2 regions of the Paraburkholderia sp. J10-1 genome follow, and region 2 is predicted to be linked to the other one. Evidence: riboswitches for the same ligand, from Rfam matches in the RefSeq annotation. Region 2 holds a riboswitch; the other holds the start of a gene.

Region 1 (15,300 bases), on a different contig from region 2:
AGACGATCGTCTACGGTGCGCCAGTCGCGCCGGGCCAGTCGACGACGGCGGCGATGGTCGGTATTCGTCACGCGTTCTGATCCTCATACACCCTAGAAAAGATGGAGCAATTTATGAAAAAAACCACGGTAGCCGGGTTGGCGGTCGCGACGCTCGTCGCGGTGGCTTCCATGAGTGCGTGGGCACAACCCCAAGGCGCTGCCAGCGCGCCCGCCGAATCGCAGGCGGCGTCCGCGACCGCGGCTCCCGCGGCGGTTCCGTCCGACCGGCAGGCGAATCGCGCCATGCGCCGCAAGGTGTATGCGGCCATCGGCAAGGACAAGTCGATCAACGCGGGCAACATCAGCGTGGGCGCGAAGGGCGGTGCGATTACGCTGAATGGGACCGTTTCGGACACGGCACAGATCGCCAGGGTCGAGGAAATCACCAAGGGTGTTCCCGGTGTGACGTCGGTCACCAACAAGCTGACGGTCAAGAAGTCTTTCGGCGGCATGTAAGCCGCCACACGAGGCGCGCAGTACGGTGCGGCCGGGAGTCCCCCCGGTTGCACCGGGCTTCGCCCGGCAGCGTAGAGGTTGAATCCAGTCGGCCTCTCGCTGTTTCTCCGGACTGCTAATAACAATCCGGAGCGTCGATCAGGCTCGTGTGCAGGCATGAGTCTGGAGGCGTGAGTTCGACGTTAGAGTCGGAGCGTTTTATCGCCGTTTCGCGCGTGCGGAACGGCGATTTTTTTATGCAGCCACCGCCCGAGCGACCATTGCCACGCCCACCGCAATCGCGGCCGCCCCAATCCCCCGCGCGACTCTTGCGCCGCCCGGCAGCCATCGCTCCGCGGCAATCGCCGCAGCGACCAGCGCCATCGCGGGCCGATCCATCACACCCGCTGCGAGAAGCACCGCCATCAGATTCCCGCAGCAGCACAGGCAGTGCCGACCGAGCCTCAAGCCGTGACGCAGCGCCGCCCGCACATCGAGCCGCGCGTGCCCGCACGACGGCGAGTACCCGCAGCACGCTAGCCAGCGCGCTTTCCACGCGGAGAACTGCAGCGCGCCCGCCAGCACGACGACAACCCCCGCCGCGGCCGGCTCCGTATGCGCCAGCGCAGGCGCCGCGACGGCTAGCGCTGTGAGTTGCGCACCCGCCGCGAATACGAGCACGCCGACCGCGAGCCACACGAAGAAGTACCCCACGCCAGCCATCGCCGTCATCCCGCCCGCCCGCGCCGTGCGTTCATCGCCCATCGCCTCGAAATACCGCCACAAAGCCGGCGTGAGCGCAGGCAACATCATCGCGACCATCATGACATTCCACATGCCGGCAAACGATACGGCGGCGTCGAACCACGTGCGCCCGCACATGGGTGCCCAGAGCGCGGACATCGTCCAGCCGCCGGGCATGGGCGTGCCGCCCATCGCCTCCATCGACGCACACCAGACGAACGTCACCGCGGTGCTCGCCGCAAAGACCAGCGACGAAACGCCAAAGAAAATCGCACGCGGAGCCGGACCGCCGTGCCGCCGTACCGTCATGCCGACGTTATCCATGATGCGCCTCAGCTTTGCGTGTACTCGTCATGCCGGTGCCACCAGATGCCGGTCTCGTTGCGACCCTTCGGCGCGCGGTCGAGCCACTGGTACATGCCCCACACGCCATCCAGGCCGCGCGCATAGGTCGAGTACGTGTGATAGACCACGCCGTCTTCCAGCACGAATGCGCTGAGGCCCGGGCGGTCGCGCGTGTAGGTTGCCGCGTCGGTGCCGCAGCTCGCCGCGAATTCGGCGACGGGCGCGGGCGGCGGATTCATGTCCATCGCGTGGCCGCTGCGCGCATAGTTGTATTCGATGTCGCCCGCGCGCTGCTGCGCCGTGGTGAACGACACGTTGAAATCGAAGTTGAAGTCGTTGCCGCTCGATGAGGCCCACGGAAAGTGCCAGCCCATGCGCTTGCGATAGTCCAGCAGCTTGGGCAGCGGCGCGCGCGACACGGCCATGAGCCGAACGTCGTGATTCGCGAGATGCACGGCGATGCCGTCGAAGCCATCGGCAATCGACGAGCACGACGGACAGCCCGCCGCGTAATCCGGCCCGAACATGAAGTGATAAACGAGCAGTTGCGAGCGGCCCTTGAAGAGATCGGGGAGTGTCGCGCCGCCATCTTCGGTTTCGAATCGATAGGTCTTGTCGACACGCACCCACGGCAGCGCCTGGCGCTGCTGCGCCAGTGCGTCGCCGCGCCGTGTGTGTTCCTTTTCTGCCGCGAGCAGTTCGATACGCGCCGCAAGCCAGTCTTCGCGTGTTCCTGTGGTATGGGACATTGCCTGGTGCTCCTATGGATTCACTGGGGTGACGGCGCGCTGTGCGCGCCGCCGCGTCGTTCGATCGATGATTCGCTTGATCGCCGTGTTAGATTAGGCGCGGACCGAGGAGCCGGGGGAGTGACAAGTGTGGCGGGATTCGCATGACGATGGATTCGCTGATAACGGCTGCGGCGCGCGCGCTCGCAGCCGGTGATCCGGTCGGCGCGCTGAACCGGGTCGCCTTGCGCGACGATGCGCCCGCGCTCGCGTTGCGCGGCATCGCCATGGCGCAGCTCGGCGACTTCGCGCGTGCGAAAACGCTGTTGCGCAGCGCGGCGCGCGGCTTCGGCGCGCGCGAGGCCGTGGCGCAGGCGCGCTGCGTGGTCGCCGAGGCCGAGATTGCGCTTGCCTCGCGCGATCTCGGCTGGCCCACCGACACGCTCGCTGCGGCGCGGCAAACGCTCGAAACCCATGGCGACCGTCTCAATGCCGCGCACGCGCGCTACCTGGAAATTCGCCGTTTGCTGCTCATTGGCCGGCTCGACGAGGCCGGCGGCATGCTCGCACAAACCGATCCCGCGCCACTGCCGCCCGCCTTGCGCGCGGCGCACGAGTTGATCGCCGCGGGCATTGCCATGCGGCGCATTCAAACGCAGGTCGCGCGGCGCTCGCTTGCAGAGGCCGCGCGCGCGGCGCGCGCAGCGGGCATCGCGGCGCTGAGCGCCGAGATTGAGAGCGCCGCGCGGCTGTTGACCTCGCCGGCCGCGCGCCTCATCGCGCGTGGCGAAGAGCGGGTGCTGCTGCTGGAAGACGTCGAGGCGCTGCTCTCCTCGAAGGCGCTCGTCGTGGATGCGTGCCGCTACGTTGCGCGCGAGGGCGCGACGGTCGTCGAACTCGCGAGGCGGCCCGTGCTGTTCGTGCTCGCGCGCGCGCTCGCGGAGGCGTGGCCTGCCGATGTGCCGCGCGACGTGCTGATCGCCCGCGCCTTTCGCACGAAACACGCCGACGAAACGCATCGAGCGCGGCTGCGCGTGGAAATTGGCCGCTTGCGCACGCTGTTGCGCGACGTGGCCGAGATCGGCTCGACGCAGCAAGGCTTCGCGCTGGCGCCGCGCACTGCGAGCGAAGTGGTGGTGCTGGCGCGGCCTGTGGAAGAAAAGCACGCAGCGGTACTCGCATTTCTTGCCGACGGCGAATCGTGGTCGAGTTCGGCGCTGGCGCTCGCGCTCGGCGCGAGCCAGCGCACCGTGCAACGCGCGCTCGATTCGCTCGCCGCGGCGGACAAGGTGCAGTCGTTCGGCTACGGCCGCGCGCGCCGCTGGACCACGCCGCCTGTTCCCGGATTCGCGACGACCTTGTTACTCCCCGCGCCGCTGCCGGGCGATTAGGATGAACGCCTGCCCTTTCATTGAAGGAGGAAGTCATGAAACGAACGACTGCCGAAATCGTCCGCGAGTACGGCCCTTTTCCCGGCATCGACAAGGTGGGCGGGGTCACCTACGACGGTAAGCAGGTCTGGTTCGCCGTGGGCGAGCGCATTGCGTCGCTCGACCCCGAGAGTGGCCAGACACAGCGCTCGATCGACATCGCGGCGCACGCGGGCACGGCGTTCGACGGGCGGCACCTGTTCCAGATTTCCGAAGACCGCATCCACAAGATCGACCCCGAAACGGGCCGCGTGCTCGCCACGATTCCCGCGCCCGGCGGTGGCGGCGACTCGGGGCTTGCGTGGGCGGACGGCACGCTCTGGGTCGGGGTGTATCGCGAGCGCAAGATCCACCAAATCGATCCGCAGACGGGCGCGATTCTGCGCACGCTCGAATCGAGCCGCTTCGTCACGGGCGTGACGTGGGTGGACGGCGAGTTGTGGCACGGCACGTGGGAAGGCGACGAGAGCGACTTGCGGCACATCGATCCGGGCACGGGCGAAGTGCTGGAACAACTCGACATGCCGCCCGGAACTGCCGTTTCGGGACTGGAGTCCGATGGCGGCGAGCAGTTCTTCTGCGGCGGCGGGAACAGCGGGAAGATTCGCGCGGTGCGGCGGCCGAGATAGCGACCGGCGGCGATTTGTTATGTGAAGGCATCGCCACTGTCTGTGCGCCAGCGCACGTGCCGGCGCCGCTTTTTGTCATCCCGATGGAGGTGTGCAGAGCAGGTGTTCGTCATCAATAGTTAGCGATCCATATCGATGGGTGCAGCGCCGACCCTGACGTGCTGCCTTGAATGTCACCGTGCTGTCGCCTATGCTCATTCGGCGGATTGCGTCGCGATATCCGGAGCAGCCCTTGGGGAAGCGCCATGGCCGAGGAAGGTGGAAACAATACGCCCGGCAACGGTGCTGTCATTCAAACCGGGAACGACCAGCCGTTGCGCAATGGTATCGACCGCGTTGGCGAGGAAAATGCCAACGGCTTAGGCTGGCGACGCTTTTTGACGTGGGTGCTTTATTGCGCGTGCGTTTTTGCTGCCGTCCTTTACCTGTTCTTCTGGCCGTCCTTCAACGCAGCGCCACACGTTGCGGCGTCTGCGGGAGTGCACGCGGGCGCGCCAGGCCAGACTGCGCCATCCTCGCTCCATCCCCCCAAGGCCGCGTCCGCCAGCCAGTCCGAGCGGCCGCTTGACACCGTCAGGAAGGTGATGAGCGATCTGCTGACTGACGAACAGGAGGAAACGAGCTTCCAGGGGGTATTCGTATTGGCGCTCACGTTTCTCGCCTTTCTGATGCACGGGCTAGAGAGCGCGGGCAAGAAAGAGGGACATGGCGAGGCTGCAACGGCCGGGACCTCGAGATTGCGCCGCTGGGCAGGCAATCCCCACGTTCGTTTTGCCGTGCCGACACTGATCTTCTTTGCTGCAATGATCCGCCGCAGTCACGACGATGCGGCCGTTTTCCTGATGGCGGTCCTCGCCATCTACGTTGCGGCCGAGCATTTCGTGGCGCTGCAACAGCAGCACGCGACGGCGCGCTCGATACTGTGGGAAATGAGCCAGCAGGCCGAGGAGATCAAGAAACATACGAGTGGTCTAGGTGCGTTGCAGACCGATCTGAAGCGACGCGCGACGGAAGTCGGCGACGTCATCGCGGAACTGAACCGGCAGGTTGGCAGCATCAGAAATTCACTGGGTACACCTTATAGTCAGAGGCAGCTCTACAAGGCCTATGGTGTTCCGGTGGACCCGCGCCGTGCAACGACGCCGAAGGGCTACGGGGCGGGAATCTATGCCGTCTACCGCTTGCTCGATATCGACGGGGAATGGCTGGATGCCCCGCGCAAGCAGAAGTGGCCGCTCTACTTCGACAAGAACCCGCCCCGCGAAACCTTGTACTCCGCGTTGATGCGGGGGCGCCGCGACAGGGTGCTGATCATCACCGACATGCCGCTCAGGCTCGTGAAGCCGTGGAGCGACGCCAGCGAGCCGGATAGGGACCGTGCAACGGACTTTCTCCGTTTTATCGGACTCGTGTGGCATACGGTGGTGCTGGAGCAGGCGGCGCGCGACCTTCAGGCGGAACACGGGGTGCGTGCGAATTACGACGTGAGGGTTGGCGATTCGTCGAACTGGATGCATGTTGTCGACGGCACCGTTTATCAATTGCTCGGAAAGCCGCCGGGTCAGGTCTATCTTCGCGATCTCACGCTCGACATCACGCGCGAGGGCGAGCGCACGGGGATGAATCTCGTGAGCTGGGCCGTGGAGGACATCATGCGCTCGGCTTCGCGCGCGGCCAGTGCGCGCGACTATATTTGCGCTGTGTTCTCCCAGGTCTTGATGATCAGGCGCTTGTACCAGATGGATCTTCCCTTGCTGCCTGGCATCGTCGACCAGATCCTGCTCGATATCGGTTTCGGCGACTGGCTGCAGTTCCAGGACGGCTTTGTCGAGAAGTGGAGCGAAACGGATGCGAAGACCGTGTTTCGCGGGCTGATCGAGAAGTTTCTTGTCGGTCTCGCCGACGACAAGGGCACGCTTGCCGCCAGCCTCATTTACCGGGAGCTGCAATGAACGACGCCGCAAGGCCCGAACCGGTACCGGTTTCGCAGCTTTCAGTGATGGCAAGGCACATCGACGACCTTGCCGAGCGCGTCTACGCGAAGCTGGTGACCCGCCAGCCCGACGGCAAGTGGACGTTGCACGACCCGGAACTGGTCGCGCAGCGCGTGGCGCGCGAACTGGCCGGGGAAGACCATGAAGAGAGCGCAGCAAAGCGCGAGGCGGCGCAGCCGTCCGACCTGCCGCTTCAGACGCTGGCCGAAGTGTTCCTGCAGTCGGTTGAATTGCTGATGGCCTCGCCGCATGAGCCCGACAGCAAGAGCGCGCTCCTGACGTGGTGCGGAAAATCGCCGGACACTTCGATAGGCGAGTCGGAGCAGATCCGCGTCGACTTGCTGACGACGAGCTGGCTCGGCCTGCATTTCGTGGGGATTCCGTTCAGCATTCCATGGGAGCGGGTGCGTCGCTGGGCCGACGAAGAGGGCGGCGGTTTGCCGAACGGGGCCTGTATTGGCAAGGCGATTGGCGATATCGTACGCGACGCTCGCAAGCACAACGAACGAATGAAGCGCGAGGAAAGCAGTGCCGCTCGCGCCGTGCGGCCAACCGGCGCCGCGCAAACGCCCGCCGAAAACGCGGCCGCGGCCGCAGTTGCCGCGGGGGCGGGGGGCGTAGTGCAGTCGGCGCGCAATCCCGCGCTGATCGTGTTTTCCGGGTTGCCGCTTCTATTGTTTCCCGAATTGCTGCGAGGTGAGCCTCGCGAGGGGTGCACGCCCAACGGGGCGCATATCCTGGGCCGATGCTATGAGCTTCTGCAACTGGTGCTTTATTTGCGGGCCGGGTTCCAGATTCTGTATTGCGTAAAGGAGGACATCGTTGTCGAATGCCTGCGCTTCGTCCATGCGCAACACAACGCTACGCCGACAAAAGAGAGCGCGTGGAAGATATGGCAGCACGCGCTGGAGTGGCTGCAGAATCTGGTTCCTGCGCCAGTGCTCGAACGCCAATGCGTGTGCGTGATGGAAGATCCGCTCATGCCTGCGTGCTTCATCAATCACGAGCGTGGGCTTTATACGGTCGAAACGCCGATGGCGAACGAAGACCGGAGCCGCCAGGGCCGCCGGCAGGGCGAAATGCCGCTGCCTGCGAGCTATATGCGTGAGATCCGGCGCTTGCTGTACATCGAACACCTGACGGCAGGTGGTGGGCTGAGCAAGGCGACCAACCTGTTGAGCAAGGACGCCAATTACCACGAAGCGGTCTTCAGGAATATCTGGAGCCGGTGCCAGGCGGACAACCGCCGTCCAGCCGCTGGCTCCGATCCTCAAAACGTATAAGTGACCTTCCCAAACGCCGTGCGCCCGAGCGTGTTGTACCCGTACGCGGTCACATATTGCCGGTTGAACACGTTCGCAAGCGTGGCCGAAAGCGCGAGATGCGCATTGACCTTGTACGACGCGCGCAGGCTCACCGTCGTCCACGAAGGCAGGTAGATCGTGTTGAGCTGGTCGTCGAACGTCGAGCCGTTATACAGCAGCGAAACGCCGGTGCTGAGCGCGTGGAGCTGGAACTCGTCCCACGTGTGATCCACGCTCAGGCTCACCGTCTGGCGCGGGCGGCGATTGAGCCAGGTCTGGTCGGTCACGTCCTGCGGATTCAGAATCCCCACCGTGAGGCTCACCGGCGTGTAGTTGCCAAGCGTGCCCTTGTACGAGAGGTCGAGACCCTGAATATGCGCGCGGCCCACGTTCACCGGCAGGAAGGTCTGCGAGTTGTACGTGATGAGGTCGTGTACGCGCGTGTCGTACACCGCGGCCGTGAACGTGCCGATCGAAGTGGTCGCATCGAGCGCCGCCTCGACCGAGTCGCTGCGCTCGGGAAGCAGGTTGGGGTTCGAGTAGCCTGGATAGTACAGGTCGTTGAACGTGGGCAGACGGAACGCATTGCCATACGAAACGCGCGCCGTGTAGACCGGTGTGATCGCCCACGAGAGCGCGACGTTGCCCGTATTGACCGACTCCCCCTGCACGATCTCGTGCCGCCCCGCGAGGAACAGCGTGACGGGCCCGAGCGTTGTGGACTGATGCATCGACACGGCGGAATCGTTGCGCGCGGGCAGGCCGCCCGGCACATCCACAGGCAGAAACGCCAGTTCGCGCGTGTAGTCGTAGGCGAGCTTGGTCTCGCCGTCGAGCGGCATGCCGAAGAGCGTGTGGCCCCTTTCCTGATGCGTGAGCGACGTGGAGGTGGCAAAGCGCGTCGAATCGATCTCGTCGGTCGGGATCGTCGGGTCGTTCGAATAGAGGAACTGACGGTCGGTGGCGTACCCCACCGACTGATCGAACTGCGTGGTCGGCGTGATGTCGAGGTGGAACGCGAGGCCGGTCGTGAGCTGGTTGTCGCGCTGGCGGTCGTTGCCTCCCGCGTTGTCGTAAGAGAGATCGGAGCGGTGGTAAAGCGCGAAGGTCGAGATCGACCAGTTGTCGTGCGCATAGCCAAGGCGCGCGTCCAGGTTCTGCGCGTGGTAAGGGTTGCGGCCGGCTTCGTGGCCGTAGGCCCAGGGCTGCGTCGCGTCGATGCCGGCCGTGTTGTAGTCGTGCAGACCCAGCGAATACGTGAGTCCGCTCAACGCGGCAAGCGGCCCGGTCGAGCCGATCGTGCCCGAGGTGCGCACCTGCGTGTCGAAGGTCTTGTTCGAGCCGCCGCCGAACGACACGGTGGTCTGGTTCGGCTGGTTCGACGCATGGCGCGTGAAGAGCTGCACGACGCCGCCCACGGCGTCCGCGCCGAACGAGGCGGCCGCGGGACCCGAGATCACCTCCACGCGGTCGAACGAGTCGGTCGCAAGATCGCCCCATTCGGCCGTGCCGGTGGTGACGGAGCCCACGCGTATGCCGTCGATGAACACGGCCACCTGGTCCGCCGACGACCCGCGGATGCTCACTCCCGTGTACGACCCAGGCCCGCCGGTCTGCGAGACGGTGACGCCGGGCAGCGTGGCGAGCGCCTGCGCAATGCTGGGGTCGATGGGGGAGACGCGGTCGAGGTCGGCGCGCGTGAGCACCTGGGTGGCCGCGTAGCGCTGGTCGAACGATTGCGGCAGGTGCTGCGTGTCGCCCACGACGAGGATATTGGGCAGCGTGGTGTCGTCGGTGGTTTGCTGCTGGGCCTGGGCGGGCGATGCGTCGGCGGCATGCGCGGTTTGCCACGCACAGGCGAGCGCGGCGGAAGTCAAAACGAACTGGCGAAACTTCATGATGCGGTGGCTGGAAACAGCGCTTGTTCAGGGCTGTCCTTGCAACGGGCAGCCGCCGCATGGGCGGTGCTTGCGCATTGGGGATCCCCGCCCGTTGCGGCTGCTGGACTCGGCTGATGGCAGGTCTCCTGGCTCGCGGGTCGACGTCCGTTGCCGGCCTTCCCGGTTTCCCAGTGGCCCGCTTTGGCATGGACTCGCCGCTGACAGTTGCGGGGGCAGCCGCAGTCTTGCACTGCGTTCCCTTTTGATCCCGTCGCCGGGAACCATCAGCGCGCAAGGGTAATGGCCGCGCATTGCGCGCGTCAACCTTTGCCGGGTGCGGTGTGGCGAAAACACCCGATTTGGTCTGCCCCCCGGCGCCACGCGTTGACCGATGGACGTGCGCTGTTATGCGGGTGTCTCACGGCATGCGATCTCGTGCCGTTGACGGAGGGGCGAGAGAGGCGCTTGCGAGCCTCGCGAAATCGCAAGCTCCGGTGTTCGGCGCATGAAACACGGCCCCGAACCATTGTGATTCGGGGCCGCTTTCCAGTGTGGCTACATCACGAAGCCGAGAGCTTCACCGCCACGCCGGTCGAAGAATAAACGGGCGTGGCCTTGAAGCCATCCACAGTGACGGTCGCGAACTTGACCGACGCGCCGCTGCCGTCGATCAGGTCGATCGTGTCGCCTGCCTTCGGCGCATAGCCGTTCACGAACTTCACGTGCAGCGTGCCGCCCGCCACCGTGAGCTGGCCGCCCACGCGCAGGCGTCCGCCGCCGTTGCCGTCGATGTCGAGTTCGAGCGTCGTGCTGTCGAGCTGCGTGTACTTGCCCGCTACCGTCAACGGCGCGGCCGCCGCGACGGTCACGCTGCCACCGGAGCCCACGTACACATCGCCGTTGCCGAAGGCCGTGGCCGACGCGGCCGCGAGCACGCCGCCGCTCACCTGCGAGCCGCCCGTGTAACTGTTGTTGCCCGCGAGCGTGAGCGTGCCGCTGCCCTGCAGCGTGAGCTTGCCCGAGCCGGCAATGTCGTTGCGCCAGGTGTCGGCGGCGTTGAAGCCGCCCTGGCTTGCGTCCATTGCGACGATCACGTTGCCGCTGAATGCGCCATAACCATCGGCAGCACTAAACATGTTCAGACGGCCCCAGCCTTCGGAATCGTCCATGACCGGATAGCCCGAGACGACTTCGGTCGTCTTCAGCACGACGCGGCGCTGGTTGGCGCTCAGATACGGGAAGCGCGTTTCGAGCAGCACCTCGGCGCCCTTGGGTACGACAGGCGGCGCTTCGGTCGATTCGATCTGGCTGAAGCCGAACGTCATGCGGCGTGCGAATTCCGTCTTGTTGGTCGCATAGTCGGCGAAGCGGTCAGTCGCGCTCGTGCCCGAATGCGCGAAGGTCGAGAAGGTCGTGGTGCTCGTGCCGGTTGCCTGTTCGAGCGCGCTGTGCGCTTGCGCGTAGGCCGCGTTCTTGAGCGTGGCGTTCGCGGGGTCGTAGAGATTTGCGGCCGTGGCGGCCAGCGCGAACATGCGTCCGCCGATCACGTCGAGCGGCGAATGCATGCCCGCAAGAATGCGGTTCTCGCCGAGTTCGAGGCCGCGGCTCGCCATTTCCTGGTAACGCTCGGGCACGAGGTAGGCCATCGTCATCGCGTCGCGCATGGCTTCGGCTTCATGGCCGCTGATGAAGCCGCCGTCGGTCGAAGGCGTCGTGCTGATCGCCGGCACGAGCGTGGGGTCGACCACGACGCTCGTGCTCCAGCGGAATGGCCGCGCGTATTTGTAGAAGCGCTTGGCGGGTTCGGTCGAGGCGTTGTTGCCCATGGTGTTGAGCAGGTCCACCACCTTGCCGAACGTCGCGTTGCTCGTGCTGCCCACGCCCGTGTTGTTGCCCGAGTCGTTGTAGAGCGTGGTGGTTGCGTCAGCGGGAATCGACGTGATGCTCGTGGTTTGCTGCGCGGCCGCGCGCCAGGCGGCGGTGAGCGGGCCCATGCCGTCGGTCACGCTGTAGCCCTTGCCGCGGCGGTCGTCGTAGTAGGCGGCGTCCGCTTGCGCCTGGGTGCGCTGTGTCGTTGCGCTCACAACGTACTGGATGTTCGCGTTCAACACGGTGCTGTTGAGAATCGTGCCGTTGGGCGTGCCGTCGGTGGGCACGCCCGTCCATGTGGACTGCACGACTGCGGGGAACGTGCCGTTGGCGGGGGCGGAAACGCCTGCGTCCACGAGCAGCGTGAGCGGCTGCCACAGATCGAGAAAGCGCGCCACCACGCGCACGCCCGCGTTGGTCGCGAGCGTGGCGTAGCGCGCGTCGCCGCGCTGGTTGGTCGCGATGTTGTCGACGAAGGCGGGCACGTCGGGAATCGGTGCGTTGTCCACGAAGCCGGGGTCGGCGGGCGGCGCGGGGATGACGGCGGTGCTGGCGGGGTCGCTATTGCCGCCGCCGCAGGCGGTTAGTGCAGCAATGCTGGTAAGCACTGCCAGGTAGAGTGGCAGCGCAATTCGGTGGTGTGATGCGGACATGCTGAGGGCTCCGTCGTCGTGGTTGATGCTGTGTGGTGATGGCAGACTGACGGCGGCGAATTATGCTTACCCTCGATTACTCCCTAATTACCAAATTATTACGTCTATGTTAAACGGTAATTGAAATGAAATTCGGGTGAAATAATGTTCGGGGTTCATTTACGGCCGCGCCTCGAGATACCCCACCTGTACCGGCGGCACGAACCACGCGAGACACAGGCCGGCGAGCGCGGCGATGGCGGCAACAACGAGGCCCATGTGGATCGAATCCACGAGCGCGCTGCGCGCCGAGCTCATCATCGCGTCGCCGGCGTGCCCGGCGCTCACGAGGCGACTGATCAGCGCGGCCTGGTCGGCGCGGTCCACTAGCAGTTCGGGACTCGCAAACGACTTGAACCACTGCGTTGCCTGGTACGAGTCCAGCGAGCGATTCACGCCCATGGTGTAGAGGTGCCCGAGCAGTGCGCCGGTCATCGCCGTGCCCAGCATGCCGCCGAAAGTGCGCAGCGATTGCAGCATCGCCGTGGCGGCGCCGAGATGGTCGCGCGACACGATTTGCTGCGAGCAGACCGTGAGGCTCGTACCCACGAGGCCCAGGCCGAGGCCGCTCGCGCCCATGCACGCCATCCACACGAGATGCGGCTCGTTGCCTCGCAGCACGACCACCGCGAGGCTCGCGAAGGCGGACAGTGCGAAGCCGATGTAGAGGATCGCGTTGGCGCGCCGGATACGCGTGACCACGCGGTTGTTCACGAAACTGCCCACCGTTGTGCCGAGCAGGAGCGGCGTGATCAGCATGCCCGAGGCGCGCGGCGACATCGCGTAGCCGCCCTGGAACAGCAGCGGCACGTAGAAAACGAGCGAGAACAACGCGAACCCGCCAAGCACCGACATCGCAAAGAGCGGACCGAGCTTGCGATCGAGCAGCATGTCCACGGGGATGATCGGGTAGCCCATGCGCTTTTCCCAGAAGAAAAGCGTTAGCGAAAAGACCAGTACGATCACTGCCAGCACGATCGTCGTCGTCGTCCATCCTTGTTTCGGCCAGAGTTCGATCACGAGCTGCAGTGCGCCGAACGTGACAGCGACGACGCAAGCGCCGAGCCAGTCGAGGCGCAGCCTCGCCCCTTCGCGCGCATGGTGCAGGTGCGGCAGGAAAGCGTGCACGAAGAACAGCGCCAGCAGACCCACCGGCACGTTGACGAAGAACACGAGCCGCCAGCTTCCGTGCTGCGTCAGCATGCCCCCGAGCGTGGGCCCGACCATGTTCGCAATGCCAAATGCGGAGGTGACGAATACCAGCCAGCGCAGGCGTAGCCTCGGATCGGGGAACAGGTCGGCGACGGTCGCAAAAACTGTCCCCATCATGATGCCGCCGCCAATACCTTGCAGGCCGCGCGCGAGCACGAGAAACAGCATGTTGGTCGCCATGCCGCAGAGCACCGACGCGACGGTGAAAAGAAGAATGGCGGCGAGCATGAAGGGCTTGCGGCCAAACAGATCGCCCAGACGCCCGAAGATCGGAATGGTGATGACGGAGGCAAGCATGTAGGCCGTCGCGACCCATGCATAGAGTTCGAAGCCCTTGAGTTCCGCAACGATGCGCGGCAACGCGGTGCCGACAATGGTCTGGTCGAGCGCGATCAGCATCGACACCGACGCGACGCCGAGCATCGCCAACACCGACTCGCGAAACGGCAGCAGTTGCCGTCCTTGATCTTGAAGCCCGATGCCTGCGGCCATGGAATGCTCCTCGCCGCTCTGAAGCGGCCAATCTGCTGCACGGTGCCCGGCAAAAAGCGAGTGAGTCGGGCCTGCGCGTGCGACCTTCATTCGATGTGCATTGATGGTACGCCCGCCTACGCGAACTTGACGGTACGAACACGCGTTTGGCGGCGGTTATTCCACTCGGCCGGCCAGGGCCTGGAAGCCGCAAGGCGTTTGACAACGTTTCGCGGCGCGACAATCTGCAGTGCAAATTTGGTCCGCATGGAGTAAATCGGCTAGTGCGCTGTTTGCCTTCACGTCGAATGCGATTCGACCGATACGGAGGGGACGTCATGAACGCTGCAATTCGACTCGTTTTACGAGCAACGGTGTGCGGTGCGGCCGTGCTTTCCCTGGCCGGTCTATGCGCCGCGCCCTCGAGTGACGCGGGACCTTCCCGCAACCGCGAAGAAGGCCTGTTTTTATCAGAGAACGACGCGGCCATGACGAAGATGATGGCCGGGATGGCGGCGAAGCCCACAGGCGATATCGACCGCGATTTCGTCGCAACGATGATTCCACACCACCAGGGCGCGATCGACATGGCCATGGCGGAACTGCGGCACGGACACAACGAACAGTTGCGCAGGATCGCTCAGGAGATCGTGGTTGAGCAACAGCAGGAGATCGTCGCCATGCGCTTCGCGGTGCATGACTCGATCGCTGTGCCCGCTCCGATGTCCCACTGACCCACGCGCGTCACGACGCAGGAGACAACGCCATGAAATACATCACCATGAAGTGCAACTTCGTTCTTGGCGCGGCCATGATTGCCGCATCGCTTGTTGCATCAACGCTCGCCGAAGCGGGGCAGGTCCCCGGATCGCTCGCAGCTGCCGATATTCCAGTCAGCCATCGGGACCGCGTCTATTCGTCTGATCAGTTTTCGAACACCGTATCGGTCATCGATCCCGCCGCCAATCGTCTGATCGGCGTCATTCGGCTCGGGGAGCCGACTCCGGCCAACTTCAGCCCGCTGTATCACGGTCAGTTGCTCGTGCACGGTATGGGCTTTTCTCCCGATCACCGCACACTCGCCATTGTTTCCATCGGCTCGAATTCGGTGACGTTCATCGATACGCAAACCAATTCGGTCAGGCACGTGACCTATGTGGGCCGTTCGCCGCACGAGGCCTTTTTCACGCCAGACGGCAATGAGGTGTGGGTGACCGTGCGCGGCGAGAATTACGTCGATGTGCTCGATGGCAAGACCTTCGAAGAGAAGACCCGCATCGTCGTGCCAGCCGGGCCGGGCATGCAGATCTTCTCGCCGGACGGAAAGTACGGGTATATCTGTTCGTCGTTCAACCCGGAGACCGATGTCGTTTCGGTTGCCGATCACCAGATCGTGGCGAAGGTCACGCAGGCGAGCCCGTTCTGCCCGAACATCGCGGCTACACCGGATGGCAGGCAGGTCTGGTTCACGCTCAAGGATGTGGGCAAGACCCAGGTGTTCGACGCGCGCCCGCCGTTTGCGCTGC
Region 2 (15,300 bases):
CGGCATCCTGTTAGGGGTGCCGTTCGTCAATCGCACCGAGCCGCTCGTGCTCGGCATGCCGCTCGTGCTGGCCTGGATCGTCATGTGGGTCGTGCTGGCCGCAGTGATCATGGGGATCGTCTACCGGCTCGATCCGGCCAACCGCCTGCCACTCGAAGCGGATGCGGAGGTACAAGCATGAGTGCCCTCGTCATCATCGCGGCGATGGCCTTCATCGCGCTCTATCTCGGCATGCGCGCCCGCAGAGGGCACGACATGGACCTCGAGCAGTGGGCCGTGGGCGGCCGCAGCTTCGGCACCGCGTTCGTGTTCCTGCTGATGGCGGGCGAGATCTACACGACCTTCACGTTCCTCGGCGGCAGCGGCTTCGCCTATGGCAAGGGCGCGCCCGTTTACTACATTCTGGCTTACGGCACGCTTGCATACATCATCTCGTACTGGATGCTGCCGCCCGTGTGGCGCTTCGCCAAGCAGCACCGGCTCGTCTCGCAGCCGCACTTCTTCGCGCGCAAGTATCAGAGCCCGGCGCTCGGCGTGCTGGTGGCATGCGTGGGCGTGCTCGCGCTCGTGCCGTATCTCGTGCTGCAACTGAAGGGGCTCGGCATCATTGTGACGACGGCCTCCTATGGCGCGATTTCCTCCACGGCGGCGATCTGGATCGGCGCGGCCGTGGTCACGACTTACGTGATCGTTTCGGGCGTGCGCGGCTGCGCGTGGAATTCGGTCGTGAAAGACACGATGATTCTCGCGATCGCCGTGTTCCTTGGCATTTACCTGCCGATTCATCACTACGGCAGCCTGAGCGAGATGTTCCGCGCCATCGACGCGGCCAAGCCCGGCTTCCTCACCTTCCCGGCGCGCGGCCAGAGCGTGACGTGGTTCCAGTCCACCGTGCTGCTCACGGCGCTGGGCTTCTTCATGTGGCCGCACACGTTCATGTCGGTCTACACCGCGAAGAACGACCGTATCTTCCGCCGCAACGCGATGATCCTGCCGCTCTACCAGCTCATCCTGCTGTTCGTGTTCTTTTGCGGCTTCGCGGCCGTGCTCAAGGTGCCGGGCCTGAAGGGCGGCGACATCGACCTCTCGCTCTTCCGTCTCGCGCTGCAAACGTTCGATCCGTGGTTCGTGGGCGTGATTGGCGCGGCGGGCGTGCTGACCGCGCTCGTGCCTGGCTCGATGATCCTCACCACGGCTTCGACGCTGCTCGCCAACGATATCTATCGCGGCGGCGTCGCGAAGAGCGCGGACGACGCCCAAGTCGCGAAGCTCGCACGCATTTTCGTGCCGGTGGTCGCACTGGTGGCGGTAGGCTTCACGCTCAACGGTGGCGACACCATCGTCGCGCTGCTGCTGATGGGCTACAACTTCGTCACGCAGCTCTTCCCGGCAATGGTGTGCAGCCTCTCCACGCGCAATCGCGTGACGAAGCAAGGCGCGTTCTGCGGCATCGTGGCGGGCGTGCTCGTGGTGATCGTCACGACGCTCACGCATGTGAGCGTGGCGCAGCTCATTCCGTTCGCGCCCGATGCGCTCAAGGACGTCAACATCGGCTTCCTTGCGCTGTTCGTGAACGTGATCGTGCTGGCCGTGGTGAGCACGGTGACGCAGCCGCGCACGCATATCGATCATGAGCATGCGCGGGCGCATTGACCTGACCTGACGCGATAACAAGGCGGCCCAACCGGCGTGATCCGGTTGGGCCGTTTTTCTTTTTATGCTGCCTTGCGCGCTTCGGCGATGCGCTGCGGCGCTTCGGGCCGTGCATAGAGGCGTTCGAGATACGCCTGCAAGCGCGGGAAGCCCTCCAGCAGTTGCACTTCGTTGGCCCAGTCCATCAGATAAACCGTCACGCAGTCGGCAACCGAGAGCTGGTTGCCGACAATGAACTCGCGCCCTTCGAGGTGTTTCTCGAGCACGGCGGCCATGGTCTTGAAGTCCTCCCGCGCGAGTTCGATATCGGCGGGACTGCGCTTGTCCGGCGGATAAAGGGACGAGTGCCGCGTGATGCGCCAGAGCGGCTGTTCCAGTTCGGTGACGGCGAACAGGGTCCAGCGATACGCCTGCGCCCGCTCGTCGAGATCCTTGGGCAGCAGCGCCTTCTCCGGATATTTGTCCGCCAGATACAGCACGATTGCGGCCGACTCGGGAATCACGCGGTCGCCGTCGATCAGCACCGGAACCTTGCCCGCGGGATTGATGCGCAGGTATTCGGGCCGCCTGTGCTCGCCTTCGAGCAGATTGACCGAAATGAATTCGAAATCGGCGTCGACTTCCTTGAGGCCCCATAGCGCGCGCTGCGAACGGGTGCCAGCGAAACCGTAGAGTTTCATGACGAACCTCCGTTCAGGCACCGGGAATCGGCAGGACGGGCATCACTTCGACGGCCTCGCCAGGAAAAATCGAAAAATGCGGGTGCCCTTCGAACAGCTTCGCGGCCTCTTCGTGCGATGCGGCACGCAGAACGGTATAGCCGGTTAGCGCGTTAGACGTGTCCGCAATGCCACGCTCGCCAATCGACTTGGTCTTGCCGAGCGGGCCGCCCATATCGACGATCGACGCCTTGTGCTTTTCGACCCACGCATGCCAGGCCGCGATGCCCTCTTTTTCCTTTGCGTGCCGCTCCGTTTCGGAAAGCGCCGCCCACCCCTTCATGCGCGCGTTGTCTTTGGTGCCGAGAAAAACAGCGAGAAACAGTTTCTGATCGCTCATGTGCCCTCCAACTGCTGGTCTGGTGAATGATCCGGCTACGGGTCTGAAATCGGGTGCAACGGCGTGACGCCCGTCCGGCCTTGACAGCATAGGTTGATATCAACATAATTTCAACATGGCACGCGCAAAGAAACTTCCCTTCGAAACCACGCTATTGGTGCGCGATTGCTGCCTGTGTCTGCATATGCAGCGGGCGGCACGCAATCTCGCGCGCATTTTCGACGACGTGCTACGCCCGCTCGATCTCACGAACGGCCAGTTTTCGCTGCTGATGTCGCTGAACCGGCCGCATCCGCCCGGCATGAAAGACGTGGCGTCGCTGCTGGCCATGGACCGCACTACGCTTACGGCCGCGCTCAAGCCGCTGGAGCGGCGCGGCCTCGTGGTCATCGAGCAGGACCCCGAAGACAAGCGCAGCCGCTTGCTGAGCCTCACTGACGAGGGGCATCGACTGCTCAACGCGGCATTTCCGATATGGCAGCAAACGCATGAGGCAATCGAAAAGGACTTCGCCATGGGCGAGGTCGACAAACTGCGCGAGCATTTGCGAGCGCTCTCGTAGCCCTAGCGCTTCGACGCCCCATACAACGTCGAATCCGCGAATCCCTCTGCCGCGAGCACACGCCCCACGAGAATGAGCGCTGTACGCTCGATATCCGTGGCATGCACTTTTTCGGCGATATCCGCGAGCGTGCCTGTCACGCGTTCCTCGTCGGGCCAGCTCGCGCGATAGATCACCGCCACGGGGCAGTCCTCGCCATAGTGCGGGAGCAATTCCTCGACGATGCGCGCGATATGGCGCACGCCAAGGTGGATCGCGAGCGTCGCCTTGTGGCGCGCGAGGTCGCCCAGTTGCTCGCCTTCGGGCATCGACGTTTTCGTGGCGTAGCGCGTGAGGATCAGCGTTTGCGAAATACCGGGCAGCGTGAGTTCGCTGCCGAGCGCCGCCGCGCATGCGGCGGTCGCGGTCACGCCGGGTACGATTTCATAAGGAATGCCAAGCACACGCAAGCGCCGGATCTGCTCGCCGATTGCGCCATAGAGCGACGGGTCGCCCGAATGCACGCGCGCCACGTCGAAGCCCTGGGCGTGCGCGTTTTCGAGCAGCGCGATGATCTCGTCCAGCGTGAGCGGTGCGGTATCGACCACCTTGTGCGCGCGGTGGCCTTCCAGCACGGCGGGCGGCACGAGTGAACCGGCATAGAGAATCACGGGGCAACTGCGCACGAGGCGCTGGCCCTTCACGGTGATCAGTTCAGGATCGCCCGGCCCCGCGCCAATGAAGAAAACGGTCATGCGTTCAAACTCCGCTTAATGTAGTCGTCGAGCGCGTCGATCGACTCTTGCGCCGACGTGAATTCGCGCTGCGCATCCGGCAGCGGCGGCCGCTGCATCAACACCACGGGCAGGCCCAATTCGCGCGCGACCGCGAGCTTCGCTTCGGTCGCCGCGCCGCCGCTGTTCTTGCTGACCACGACGTCGATATGCGCTTCGGTGAACAGGGCGCGCTCGCCTTCTGCGGTGAACGGCCCACGAGCGTCGATGATGCGAGCGCGGGCGTGGCCGGGATGTGCTTCGAGGCAACGGACCGTCCAATGCTGCTGTTCCGGCACTTCGTGCAGATGCGCGAGCGGTTCGCGCCCGAGCGTGAAGAGCGGCCGCGCAAATGGCGCAAGCGCTTCGACTACGCCGGCCCAGCCGCTCACCATGCGCCAGTCGTCGCCGGGCTGTGGCTGCCACGGCGCGCGCCGCAGCGCCCAGTACGGCACCTGTGCCGCAGCGCAGGCGCGCGCCGCGTTGGCGCTGATCTGCGCGGCGTAAGGATGCGTGGCGTCGACAACGAGCGCGATGGCTTCGTCGGCGAGAAAACGCGCGAGCCCTTCTGCCCCGCCGAAGCCACCCACACGCACCGCGCAGGCGAGATCGGCGGGCACGCGGCCAAGGCCCGCGAGCGAGTACACGTGCTGGGGCCCAAGCGTGCGCGCGATCGCCAGCGCATCGCCTGTGCCGCCCAGCAGCAGGATGCGCGCGGTCATGGCTTCACCGCCTCGTAGAGCGTGACCGGCAACGCCTGACGCCAGGTATCGAAGCCGCCAAGCGGCTGCGCCTCGCCAATGCCGATACGCGTGAGCGTGCCGCCATGCTGCGCGCGCCATGTCACGAGCGCCGCTTCGCTTTGCAGCGTCACCGCATTTGCAACGAGCCGGCCGCCGCTCGCGAGCGCCGCCCAGCACGCGTCCAGCACGCCGGGAACGGTCACGCCGCCGCCGATGAAGACGGCGTCGGGCGTGGCGAGTCCCGCGAGCGCTTCGGGCGCGCGGCCCGCGACGAGCTGCAGACCCGGCACGCCCAGCGCGGCGCGATTGTGTTCGATGAAGCGTTGACGCTCGGCGTGCGCCTCGATTGCTATCGCGCGGCAAGCGGCATGCGAGCGCATCCATTCGATGCCGATCGAGCCGCTGCCCGCCCCCACGTCCCAGAGCAACGCGCCGGGCGTCGGCGCGAGGCGCGCGAGCGTGAGCGCGCGCACGTCGCGCTTCGTGAGCTGGCCGTCGTGGCGGTAGGCGTCGTCGGGAAGGCCCGGCGTGAGCGTCCAGCCGTGCGCAGGCGCATTCGCAACATCGCTTTCGCATTCGAACGCGACGAGGTTGAGCGCCGCGGTTTCGTCGACGTGCCACGCATCGGCGCGGCCTTCGATGCGGCGCTCGAACGGGCCGCCCAGATGCTCGAACACGGCAAGACGCGTGGCGCCGAAGCCCGCTTCGGCGAGCAGCGCGGCGAGCGCCGCGGGCGTGCGCCCATCCGCGCTCAACGCAAAGACGCGCGAGCGCGCGTAGAGATGGCGGCGCAGCGCATCGAGCGGTCGGCCGACGAGCGAGACCATCGCCGTATCCTGCAACGCCCAGCCCATGCGCGCCGCCGCCAGCGAGAGCGACGAAGGCGCGGGCAGCACGCGCATTTCACCGGGCGCCACACGGCGCGCGAGCGTCGCGCCCACGCCGAACAGCATGGGGTCGCCGCTCGCAAGTACGCATACGGGCGCATTCGACTCGCGATGCGCGAGCAGCGCCTCGACGCTGAACGGCTGCGGCCACGCTTCGCGGCGCGCGCGCACGCGCGAGGGCAGCATCGCAAGATGGCGCTCGCCGCCCGTCACGACGGCAGCGTCGAACAGCGCGCGCCGCGCGTCGCGCCCGAGGCCCGCGTAGCCATCGTCGCCTATGCCCACCACCGTCAGCCATGCCTGCGTGCCCTGCATTCGTTCTCCCGCTTTTGCTTGCTTTGTTGCCTGGTTTGTCGCCTGTTTCCCTGCGCCACCGGCGGCCCGCAACCCGATTGCCGGGCGGAGCGCGCGCGAAAACGGGCATAATACCGTGTCCGCCGGCGCCTTTAAGGCACTTTGTATGAGGCCGGAGTCAGCGCTGAAGCGCTAACTCCGGATCGCAAACAGGGAACACAGCAAGCTGTGGCCGCCCCCGCGACTGTAAGCAGCGAGACCGCATCCACCCGAGCCACTGGTTTTACCGGGAAGGCCGATGCGGTCCACGACCTGCGAGCCAGGAGACCTGCCGGCCGACTGTTCGTGCGAACCCATATCGGGCGGGGTGTACCGATACCGCTGCCGTTTCCCGCCTCACGTGCGGGCAGCGCGCCGCTCCCGCGCGATGCTTACCCGGTATTCCCTTGAAACACGAAACGAAGCCCGTCTCGCCCGCTGCTGCATTGGCCGTGCTCCGCCCCTCGGCGTGCCCGGGGCTCGTGCGCGTGGTCGCGGCGCGCGACGGCGGCCTGTGCCGCATCCGCCTGCCCGGCGGCGTGCTGAGCGCCACGCGGGCGCGCGCCCTCGCCGACGCCGCGTTGGCGCATGCCGGCGGCGTGCTCGAACTGACCAATCGCGCGAACGTGCAGATTCGCGGCGTACGCGTGGGCGAGGAGGCCGCGTTGAGCGCCGCGCTGATCGCTGCGGGCCTCGGGCCCGCCGGCATCGACGCCGCGAGCCCGGTCGAGCACGCGTGCGCCGCCGACGAATTGCGCAACGTGATGCTGAGCCCGCTCGCGGGCGTTGACCCTGAGGCTTTGTGCGACACAACGGTGCTCGCCGCAGCCCTCATCGACATGATGCAGCGCGAAGCGCGTTTCGCCGCGCTCTCGCCCAAGTTCGCGCTGCAACTGGACGGCGGCGAGCGCATGGCGATGCTCGGGCATCCGCACGACATCTGGCTCGCCGCGTTGCCGCACGGCGCGACCGTGCGCTTTGCACTGGGCCTTGCAGGGTGCCCCACGACGCAGCCAATCGGCACGCTCGCGACCGAAAATATTTGCGCATCGATACGTGCGCTGCTCCATGCGTTCCTCGATCTCGCGGGCGCAGACGCAACGCGCATGCGTGACGTGCTCGCCGCACACTCACTCGATGCGCTGCTGCAACGCGCGCGCGATCATGGCGGCTTCGCGCTGATGCGTGACGACGCCGCGCTGCACGCGTGGCGTCGCGAGCCGAGTCCTGCCGGCTTGCGACTGGGCGCGCACGCGCTGCACGTCGACGGCAGTGGCTACGTAGGCGCGCAGCCCGCGCTCGGCCGCATCGACGCGCATACGCTGCGCGCGCTCGCCGCGCTCGCGCAAGACTCGGGCGATGCGACGCTGCGGGTGACGCCATGGCAAGGCCTGCTGCTGCCTAACGTGCCCGCGCGCGCCATGACCGGCGCGCTCGAACGGCTGCACGCGCTCGGCCTCATTGTCTCGCGCGCCGATCCGTTCGCGCGCCTGATCGCCTGCACGGGCTCGGCGGGGTGCGCCAAAAGCCGCGCCGACACCAAAGCCGACGCACAGCGTCTCGCCGCCCTGCTGCCGCCCGGCGCGCAAGCGCACCTGAGCGGCTGCGAACGCTCCTGCGCGGCCGCTCATTGCGCGCCGTTCACGTTGCTCGCCAGCGAGCCGGACCACTACGACCTTTACCAGCGCGACGACACGCAAAGCGGCTTCGGCCAGCGCTTTGGCCAGCTCGTCGCGCGCAACCTGACGATCGAAGCGGCTGCGCTCGCACTCGCGCAGCGGCCCCGGAGTACCCAAGATGTCTGATTACATCCGCGACGGCCAGGCGATCTATCGCGAATCGTTCGCGACGATCCGCGCCGAAGCCGACCTCTCGCGCATTCCCGCCGACCTGGAAAAACTCGCCGTACGCGTGATCCACGCCTGCGGCATGGTGGACGTCGCCGCCGACCTCGCGTTTTCCGCAGGCGCGGGCACGGCGGGCCGCAACGCGCTCGCAGGCGGCGCGCCCATTCTCTGCGACGCGAAAATGGTCGCATACGGCGTCACGCGCGCACGCCTGCCCGCGAACAACGCCGTCATCTGCACGCTCGACGACCCCGCTGTGCCCACGCTCGCACGCGAGTTTGGCAATACGCGATCGGCCGCCGCGCTCGAACTTTGGCGGCCGCATCTTGCAGGCAGCGTCGTGGCGATCGGCAATGCGCCCACCGCACTCTTTCACCTGCTCGACATGATCGCCGCCGGCGCGCCGCTGCCCGCGCTCATCCTCGGCTTTCCCGTGGGCTTTGTCGGCGCGGCCGAGTCCAAGGCGCAGCTCGCCGCCGAAAATCACGGCGTGCCCTTCGTCGTCGTGCATGGCCGCCGTGGCGGCAGCGCGATGGCCGCCGCCGCCGTCAACGCACTCGCTTCGGAGACCGAATAAATGACCCGCAAAGGACGTCTGCACGGCATCGGCGTCGGCCCCGGCGACCCCGAACTGCTCACGCTCAAAGCCGTGCGCCTGCTCAAGGCCGCACCCGTCGTCGCGTATTTTGTCGCGAAGGGCAAGAAAGGCAATGCGTTCGGCATTGTCGAGGCCCATCTCGAAGCGGAGCAGGAACGCCTGCCGCTCGTGTACCCCGTGACGACCGAAGCGCTCGAACCGCCGCTCTCGTATGAGGCGATCATCGCCGACTTCTACGACGGCGCCGCGCAAATGCTGTCGCGCCATCTCGACGCCGGCCGTGACGTGGCCGTGATCTGCGAAGGCGATCCGTTCTTCTACGGCTCGTACATGTATCTGCACGACCGGCTCGCCGCGCGCTACGAGGCCGAAGTCGTGCCTGGCGTGTGCTCGATGCTGGGCGGCGCGGCGGTGCTGGGCGTGCCGCTCGTCTACCGCAACCAGAGCCTCGCCGTGCTGTCGGGCGTGCTGCCCGAGGACGAATTGCGCCGGCGGCTGGCCGACGCGGACGCCGCCGTCATCATGAAACTGGGCCGCAACTTCGACAAGGTGCGCCGCGTGCTGGGCGAGCTGGGTCTCGCGCATCGCGCGCTGTATGTCGAGCGCGCAACGATGGCGAACCAGCGCATCGTCCCGCTCGACGACGTCGATCCGATGGCTTCGCCCTACTTCTCGCTGCTCGTCGTGCCGGGGGTGAAATGGCAGTCGTGACGCCGCCTGCCATCGTCATTCTCGGGCCCGGCGCGCTGGCCACCGCGCGGCGCGTGCAGGGGCTCTACGCGGGCGCGCAAATCCATGCGCTGCAAGGCCGCGTGGAAGGCGATGTCGCGTTCAGCGAGCTTGGCGCGCATTTGCGCGAATGCTATACGCGCGGCTTGCCCATCGTCGCGCTGTGCGCGGCGGGCATCGTGATCCGGTGCCTCGCGCCGCTGCTGGCCAACAAGGGCGCGGAGCCGCCGGTGCTCGCACTCGCCGAGGACGGCAGCGCCGTCGTGCCCCTGCTCGGCGGACTGACCGGCGTGAACGTGATGGCGCGCGAAATTGGCGCGGCGCTCGCGGTCGCGCCCGCCATCACCACGAGCGGCGAACTGCGATTCGGCACCTGTTTGCTCAATCCGCCCGCGGGCTATGCGCTCGCGAGCCTCGCGCAAGGCAAGCGTTTCGTCTCCGATCTGCTTGCGGGCGCAACGACACGCGTGGACGGTGAGGCGCCGTGGCTGGAGAGCGTCGATCTGCCGCGCGACGCAGCGGCCAGTCATGCCATACGCGTGAGCGCGCACGCCTGGAACGGCAGCCCCGACGACCTTGTGATTCATCCGCGCAGCATCGTGGCGGCCGTGGGCGCGCCGCAAGAGGCGCTTGCAGAAGGCGTGCGGCGCGCGCTCCATGCGCACGGCCTCGCGCCGCTCGCGCTTGCGGCGCTTGCCGCCCCGTCTGCTCACATGTGCGACGCATCGCTCGCGCTGGCGGCAACCGAACTCGGCGTGCCGCTGCGCTTCGTCGAAAGCGCGGAGCCCACGCCGCAAGCCACGCTCGCGGCGCTCAACCTTGCTGCAGACGTCGAGCGCTACGCGCCGAACGAAGACGGCATCGCGCTGGCCTGCGCCGCCGCGCCGCTCGATCCACGCGCGCTGGGCCGCTCGCGCGGCAAGCTCACGGTGCTGGGCCTCGGGCCCGGCCGCGCCGATCTGCTTACGCCCGCCGCGCGCGCCGCGCTGGACGACGCAACCGATATCGTCGGCTACGCAACCTATGTGGAGATGGCGGGACCGTTGCGCGCAGACCAGCAGCGCCATGCCACCGACAACCGCGAAGAGCTGCAGCGCGCGCGCCACGCGTTCGAGATGGCGAGCGAGGGGCGGCGCGTGGCCGTGGTCTCGTCGGGCGACCCCGGTGTGTTCGCCATGGCGGCCGCCGTGCTCGAAGCGCTCGAAGGCGCCGACGACCCGCGCTGGCATGCCGTCGAGCTGGCGATCGTGCCAGGCGTTTCCGCCGCGCTCGCCACGGCAGCGCAGGTTGGCGCGCCGCTCGGCCACGACTTCTGCATGCTGTCGCTTTCCGACAACCTGAAGCCGTGGGCGGTGATCGAAAAGCGCCTGCTGCATGCGGCGCAGGCCGATCTCGTGATGGCGTTCTACAACCCCATCTCGCGCGCGCGGCCATGGCAACTCGATCGCGCGCTGGACATCGTGCGCAGCGTGCGCGCGCCGCTCACGCGCGTGGTGCTGGGCCGCGACGTGGGCCGCCCCGGCGAAGCGCTGCGCGCCACGACGCTGGGCGAACTGCGTTCGTCGGACGTCGATATGCGCACGATGGTGATCGTCGGCTCCTCGGCCACACGCGGGTTCTCGCGCGGCGACGGCGGCGAGTGGATTTATACGCCGCGCTGGTATCGTGAGGATGCCGAATAAAAAGGCGTGCTCACGCCTTCAAGGTGGGTAGCGCGTCGCGCGGGTCGGGCGGCGCGCCCTCGAATTCGCGCGCCTTCACCTGGTTGCGCCCCGCCTGCTTCGCCGCGTACAGCTCGGCGTCGGCGGCGCGCAGCAGCGCCTGCGCGCCCGTGCGCTCGCGCGGCACGCAGGTGGCGCAGCCGATGCTCACGGTCAGCGTGCCGTATTCGCTGTGCTCGTGCACGATTCCCAGCGCCGCCACTTGCTGGCGCACCCCTTCCGCAATCTTCACGGCGCCATCGAAAGGCGTGGCCGGCAGGACCACGGCGAACTCCTCGCCGCCGTAGCGCGCGACCATGTCCGTTCCGCGGCGGCAGGCCTCGCGTATCGCGCGAGCCACGGCGGCGAGCACCTTGTCGCCCTCCGCGTGCCCATAAAAGTCGTTGAACAACTTGAACTTGTCGATGTCGACGAAGAGCACCGAGAGCGGTTCGCCCGCGCGTCTCGCGTGCTGCCATTCGGTTTCGATACGCAAGTCGAGTGCGCGCCGGTTGTGGAGGCTCGTCAGCGCGTCGGTGACCGCGAGACGCTCGAACTCCTTTTGCGTAGCGAGCCGCGCGCGCATCGACAATGCGAGCAGCCACGACGAAGCGGCGATGAGCGCGCCGAAGATCAACGCCATCGGCACATAGATGCGCAGGCGCTGATGCCATGCGGCGAGCGCGCCGTCTACGGAAGGCGCGACGACCGCGATGAGCGACGTGTGCGGCACGCGCTTGAACGTATAGATGCGCTGGACCTTGTCGTCCTCGCCCGCGGCAATGAACGAACCATCGCTCGTTTTCAGCATCGTCTGGATGTAATCCAGCTCGCCGATCTGCGCGCCCACTTCGTAGTCCGAATAGGGGCGGTGCGCGAGCATGGTCCCGTCGCTCAGCATGATGAACGCACTGCCTTTGGAGTCGACGTCGATCCGGTCGAACAATTGCTGAAAGTACGCGAGCCGCAGCGTGAGCATCACGATGCCGCCAAACGAACCATCGTGCTCAGTCACGCGGCGCGAGAGCGCAATCGAATAGTGGCCGTCGCGCACCCGCGAGCGAATCGGGTCCGAAAGAAACATGCCGACCGAGCGCTCGCGCTGCGCCGTGAAATAGTCCCGGTCGGCGAGATTGACGCCTGGATACGCGCGGCCGTCCTGCGATTCGACGATATGGCCGTACTCGTCGACGTAGAACGCGTCGTCGAGATAAGCGCCGGTCGCCACGCGGCCGAACAGCAGCTTACGGCGAATGTCGGGCGGGAGACTTTGCGTGCGCGGGTCCCGCGCGCTATCTGCGGCGTCGAGCAGCAACAGGTCGTAAATGCTGGAATTCGCCTCGAGGTCGTTCGACATCAGCGAAACGAGCGCGGCCGAATTGTGTTGCGTGCTGACGATGGCCTGCGTGCGCTGCTGCATCAACCCCACCAGCACGATCGCCACGATAGCCGCGCCGACGAGCGAGCCCATCGTGCCGACGATGAACGGATGGCTCCCGACCCACTGCATGAGCGCCCGATTCCATCGACTGGGGATTCGCAAACATCGTTTCCAGAACTCCATGAGGCGCTTCCTCTTGCTCCGCTCGTGAGAGTTGCCACGTTTGCCGGCCGATTACAGATTGCATTCGGGATTCATCATACTGCGCCTCGCGAAACTGCCTTCGAATCGCGGCACGCACTCAATTTCCCTGCCGCAGCGCCGTAAACCAGTTGAACCCGCGATGTCAATTCGCGACGCGAACCGCTCACCGACCACCCTGCGCCGATGACCCACCCGACCCCTGAAGCTCAAGCCGAAGCCAGCGACGCCGCCACCGCAATCGAAGCCGCCGCGCTCACGCCGGACGCCATGCCGGTAGGCGAGCCGCTCGCCTGGCCTGTCGTCGATCACGACGGCGCCCTGCTGCTCGAGGCCGGCGCGGTGCTGGTGGGCGAAGCGGAGCGCACCTTTCTGTTCCAGCACTTCGCGCCGCATCGCGGCGACATGGAAAGGCTCGAGGTTGCACCGCAAAGCGCGGCGGGCACGGCCAATGCCGGCGAGCCGGCCGCCACCACGCGCGACATGCATTTGACCATCGGCGCGCTGACGGGCTTGCGCCCGCAGATGGGCGCGAGCGGCGCACCCATGCACCCGTGCCGCCTGATCGGCTTCGCGCCGAATGAGGCGCTCTTTGTGACCACACCCTATGTCGATGGCCGACCCATCGCCATCACGCCCGGCGAAAACGTGGAGATCGTCGCGATTGCGAGCCAGGCCGTCTTTCGCTTCGTATGCACCGTGCATGCGCTCAGCCAGTCGCCGCTCGACTACCTCGTGCTTTCGAAGCCCGCCAACATCCGCCGCCTGCGCGAGCGCCGCTCGATTCGCGTGCGCGCGCAATTTCCCGTGCGCTACGGTATCGGCGAAGAAGGCGCGGCTTATGACGGGGTGGCGCTCGCACGCGGCATCAGCGCGCTCGGGCTTTCGGTGAGCGCGGCGTGGGCGCTCGGCAAAGTTGGCGAGCGCTTGCGCATCGCATTTCACCTACGCTCCGGCGAGAACGATACAGCGATCGAAACCACCGCGGTCATCCGCAACGTGCAGGCGGAAACGGGCGACCCCGCGCACACGACGCTCGGTCTCGAACTCGACCGCCTCACGCCCGCCGAGCAGATGGCGATGAAAGTCTACGTATTCGATCGTCAGGACGACGTGCTGTACTGGACCGGCAGCGTGCGCTAACGCTCGCTCACGCGAGCAGCGCCTGAGCGTCCAGGCACTCGCCGGCCCATGCCTGCGCGAGCGCCTCGCAGCGCCCCACGCGCAGCGCGCCCAGTTCGCAATCGATTACCGTGACGTGATCGGCATGACGCGGCCGCGCGGGCCACTGCGTCGTGCGGCCGTCGCTGAAGAGCCAGAGATGGCGCGCGCGCGCCGGGTCACGCAGTGCCGCCGTCTCCAGCACGCGCGCCGCGCGGCCAATGCCCGCTTCCAGCGGCGTGCCGCCGCCCCCGCCAATCGGCTCGATCCAGCGCTCGTTCCACCAGCGCGGTACTGCGGGCCCGAAACGCAGTTCGGCGGCCGCGCCGCCGAAAGCGATCAACGCCACTTCCACCCGCTCGGCGCGAGCGCGGTCGAACAGTGCGATCAACAAACCCTTGGCAAGCGCAAGTTGACCGCGCGCGAGCATGGAGGCCGAGCAGTCCAGCACGAAACAATGGAGCGCGCCGGAACCCGTCTTGCGTTTGGCAAAGCGGAAATGTTGCGCTTGCAACGATCCTGCGCGTTTGACTGCGAGCGTGGGCGGCCAGGCAATGCGCGCGCCATGCTTTGCGACTTGCGCGGGACCGCGCCCCGGGCCTTCTCGCCGTCGAGCGCCGCCCTGTGCGAAGGCGGCGGCCTGTGCCCGACGGGTCAGCGTTTTTTTGCGGGCAGCGGGATCACGCCTTTCACCGCCTTCGCGGCGACGGGCTCGGGCGGCAATTCGCCCCAATCGGCATCCCGGGTTGCTTCGGTACGCATTTGTTCGCGCGTGGATGCGGATGCAGACTGGGGCGGCTGCGGCCCAGCGGCAGAAGGCGCATCGGAGCGCTGCGGCATGGCGTGCCGCCGATGCGCGAGCACGCAACCGGCGACCGCATCGACATGTGCTGGGGTCACGGCATCCGCGCCTTCGAACGCGGCGAGCGCGCGCGCCGCGCGCAGCATCACCAGGTCGGCGCGCAAGCCATCCACCGCCGCCTCGATGCAGCGTTGCGCCGCGCGCTCGTGCACGGCGTCGCTCCAGTCGAGCCTGGCGAGCGCGTCGCGCGCCGCCGCGATGCGTTCGCCAAGCGCGCGCTGTTCGGTCTCGCGTGCCGCGCAAAACGCCTGTGGATCGGCGTCGAACGCAAGACGCGCCTTGACGATGCGTTGCCGCTCCTCCACGTCATAAGGCGTGCCGAGTTCGACCATCAAGCCGAAGCGGTCGAGCAGCTGCGGACGCAACTCCCCTTCTTCGGGATTCATCGTGCCCACCAGTACGAAGTGCGCGTCGTGCGAGTGCGAGACGCCATCGCGCTCCACGGTGTTCACGCCGCTCGCCGCCGCGTCGAGCAGCACGTCGACGAGCGCGTCGGGCAGCAGGTTCACTTCGTCCACATAAAGCACGCCGCCGTGGGCGCGCGCGAGCAGGCCAGGCGCGAAGCGCACCGCGCTCTCGCGCAACGCCGCTTCGAGGTCGAGCGTGCCGATGAGCTTGTCCTCACTCGCGCCGAGCGGCAGCGTGACGAACGCGCCTTGAGGCAGGAGCGCCGCAAGCGCACGCGCTGCCGTGGATTTCGCTGTGCCGCGCGGCCCGCTCACGAGCACGCCGCCGATCGCGGGGTCGATGGCCGCGATGAGCAGCGCGCGCTGCAACGGCGCCTGCCCGACCAGCGCGGTAAAGGGAAACGCGGGACGCGTGGCCGCAGCGC

The links. A riboswitch is a leader RNA that binds a small molecule or an ion and turns the genes downstream of it on or off. The one in region 2 is predicted to bind cobalamin.
Region 1: it holds a riboswitch for cobalamin, as region 2 does, so the genes downstream of both, U5A65_RS02705 (TonB-dependent receptor domain-containing protein) here and cobG (precorrin-3B synthase) in region 2, are expected to answer to the same signal.

The regions. Positions count from the first base shown of each region.
Region 1 is NZ_CAJMYW010000001.1:611,471-626,770, reverse strand. It holds gene U5A65_RS02745 (porin) at 1-80, shown strand, start outside; gene U5A65_RS02740 (BON domain-containing protein) at 114-497, shown strand; gene U5A65_RS02735 (DUF2182 domain-containing protein) at 732-1,544, opposite strand; gene U5A65_RS02730 (DUF899 domain-containing protein) at 1,553-2,314, opposite strand; gene U5A65_RS02725 (helix-turn-helix domain-containing protein) at 2,464-3,684, shown strand; gene U5A65_RS02720 (PQQ-binding-like beta-propeller repeat protein) at 3,720-4,352, shown strand; gene U5A65_RS02715 (hypothetical protein) at 4,598-6,304, shown strand; gene U5A65_RS02710 (hypothetical protein) at 6,301-7,629, shown strand; gene U5A65_RS02705 (TonB-dependent receptor domain-containing protein) at 7,617-9,548, opposite strand; cobalamin riboswitch at 9,649-9,831, opposite strand; gene U5A65_RS02700 (acid phosphatase) at 10,091-12,052, opposite strand; gene U5A65_RS02695 (MFS transporter) at 12,212-13,795, opposite strand; gene U5A65_RS02690 (DUF305 domain-containing protein) at 14,113-14,508, shown strand; gene U5A65_RS02685 (YncE family protein) at 14,556-15,300, shown strand, end outside.
Region 2 is NZ_CAJMYW010000003.1:502,605-517,904, forward strand. It holds gene U5A65_RS14870 (DUF3311 domain-containing protein) at 1-181, shown strand, start outside; gene U5A65_RS14875 (sodium:solute symporter) at 178-1,653, shown strand; gene U5A65_RS14880 (glutathione S-transferase family protein) at 1,716-2,333, opposite strand; gene U5A65_RS14885 (hypothetical protein) at 2,347-2,712, opposite strand; gene U5A65_RS14890 (MarR family transcriptional regulator) at 2,828-3,274, shown strand; gene cobM (precorrin-4 C(11)-methyltransferase) at 3,277-4,008, opposite strand; gene U5A65_RS14900 (cobalt-precorrin-6A reductase) at 4,005-4,748, opposite strand; gene cbiE (precorrin-6y C5,15-methyltransferase (decarboxylating) subunit CbiE) at 4,745-5,971, opposite strand; cobalamin riboswitch at 6,113-6,301, shown strand; gene cobG (precorrin-3B synthase) at 6,397-7,794, shown strand; gene U5A65_RS14915 (precorrin-8X methylmutase) at 7,787-8,413, shown strand; gene U5A65_RS14920 (precorrin-2 C(20)-methyltransferase) at 8,414-9,145, shown strand; gene cobJ (precorrin-3B C(17)-methyltransferase) at 9,133-10,845, shown strand; gene U5A65_RS14930 (sensor domain-containing diguanylate cyclase) at 10,856-12,373, opposite strand; gene U5A65_RS14935 (flagellar brake protein) at 12,632-13,588, shown strand; gene U5A65_RS14940 (vWA domain-containing protein) at 13,596-14,120, opposite strand; gene U5A65_RS14945 (ATP-binding protein) at 14,261-15,300, opposite strand, start outside.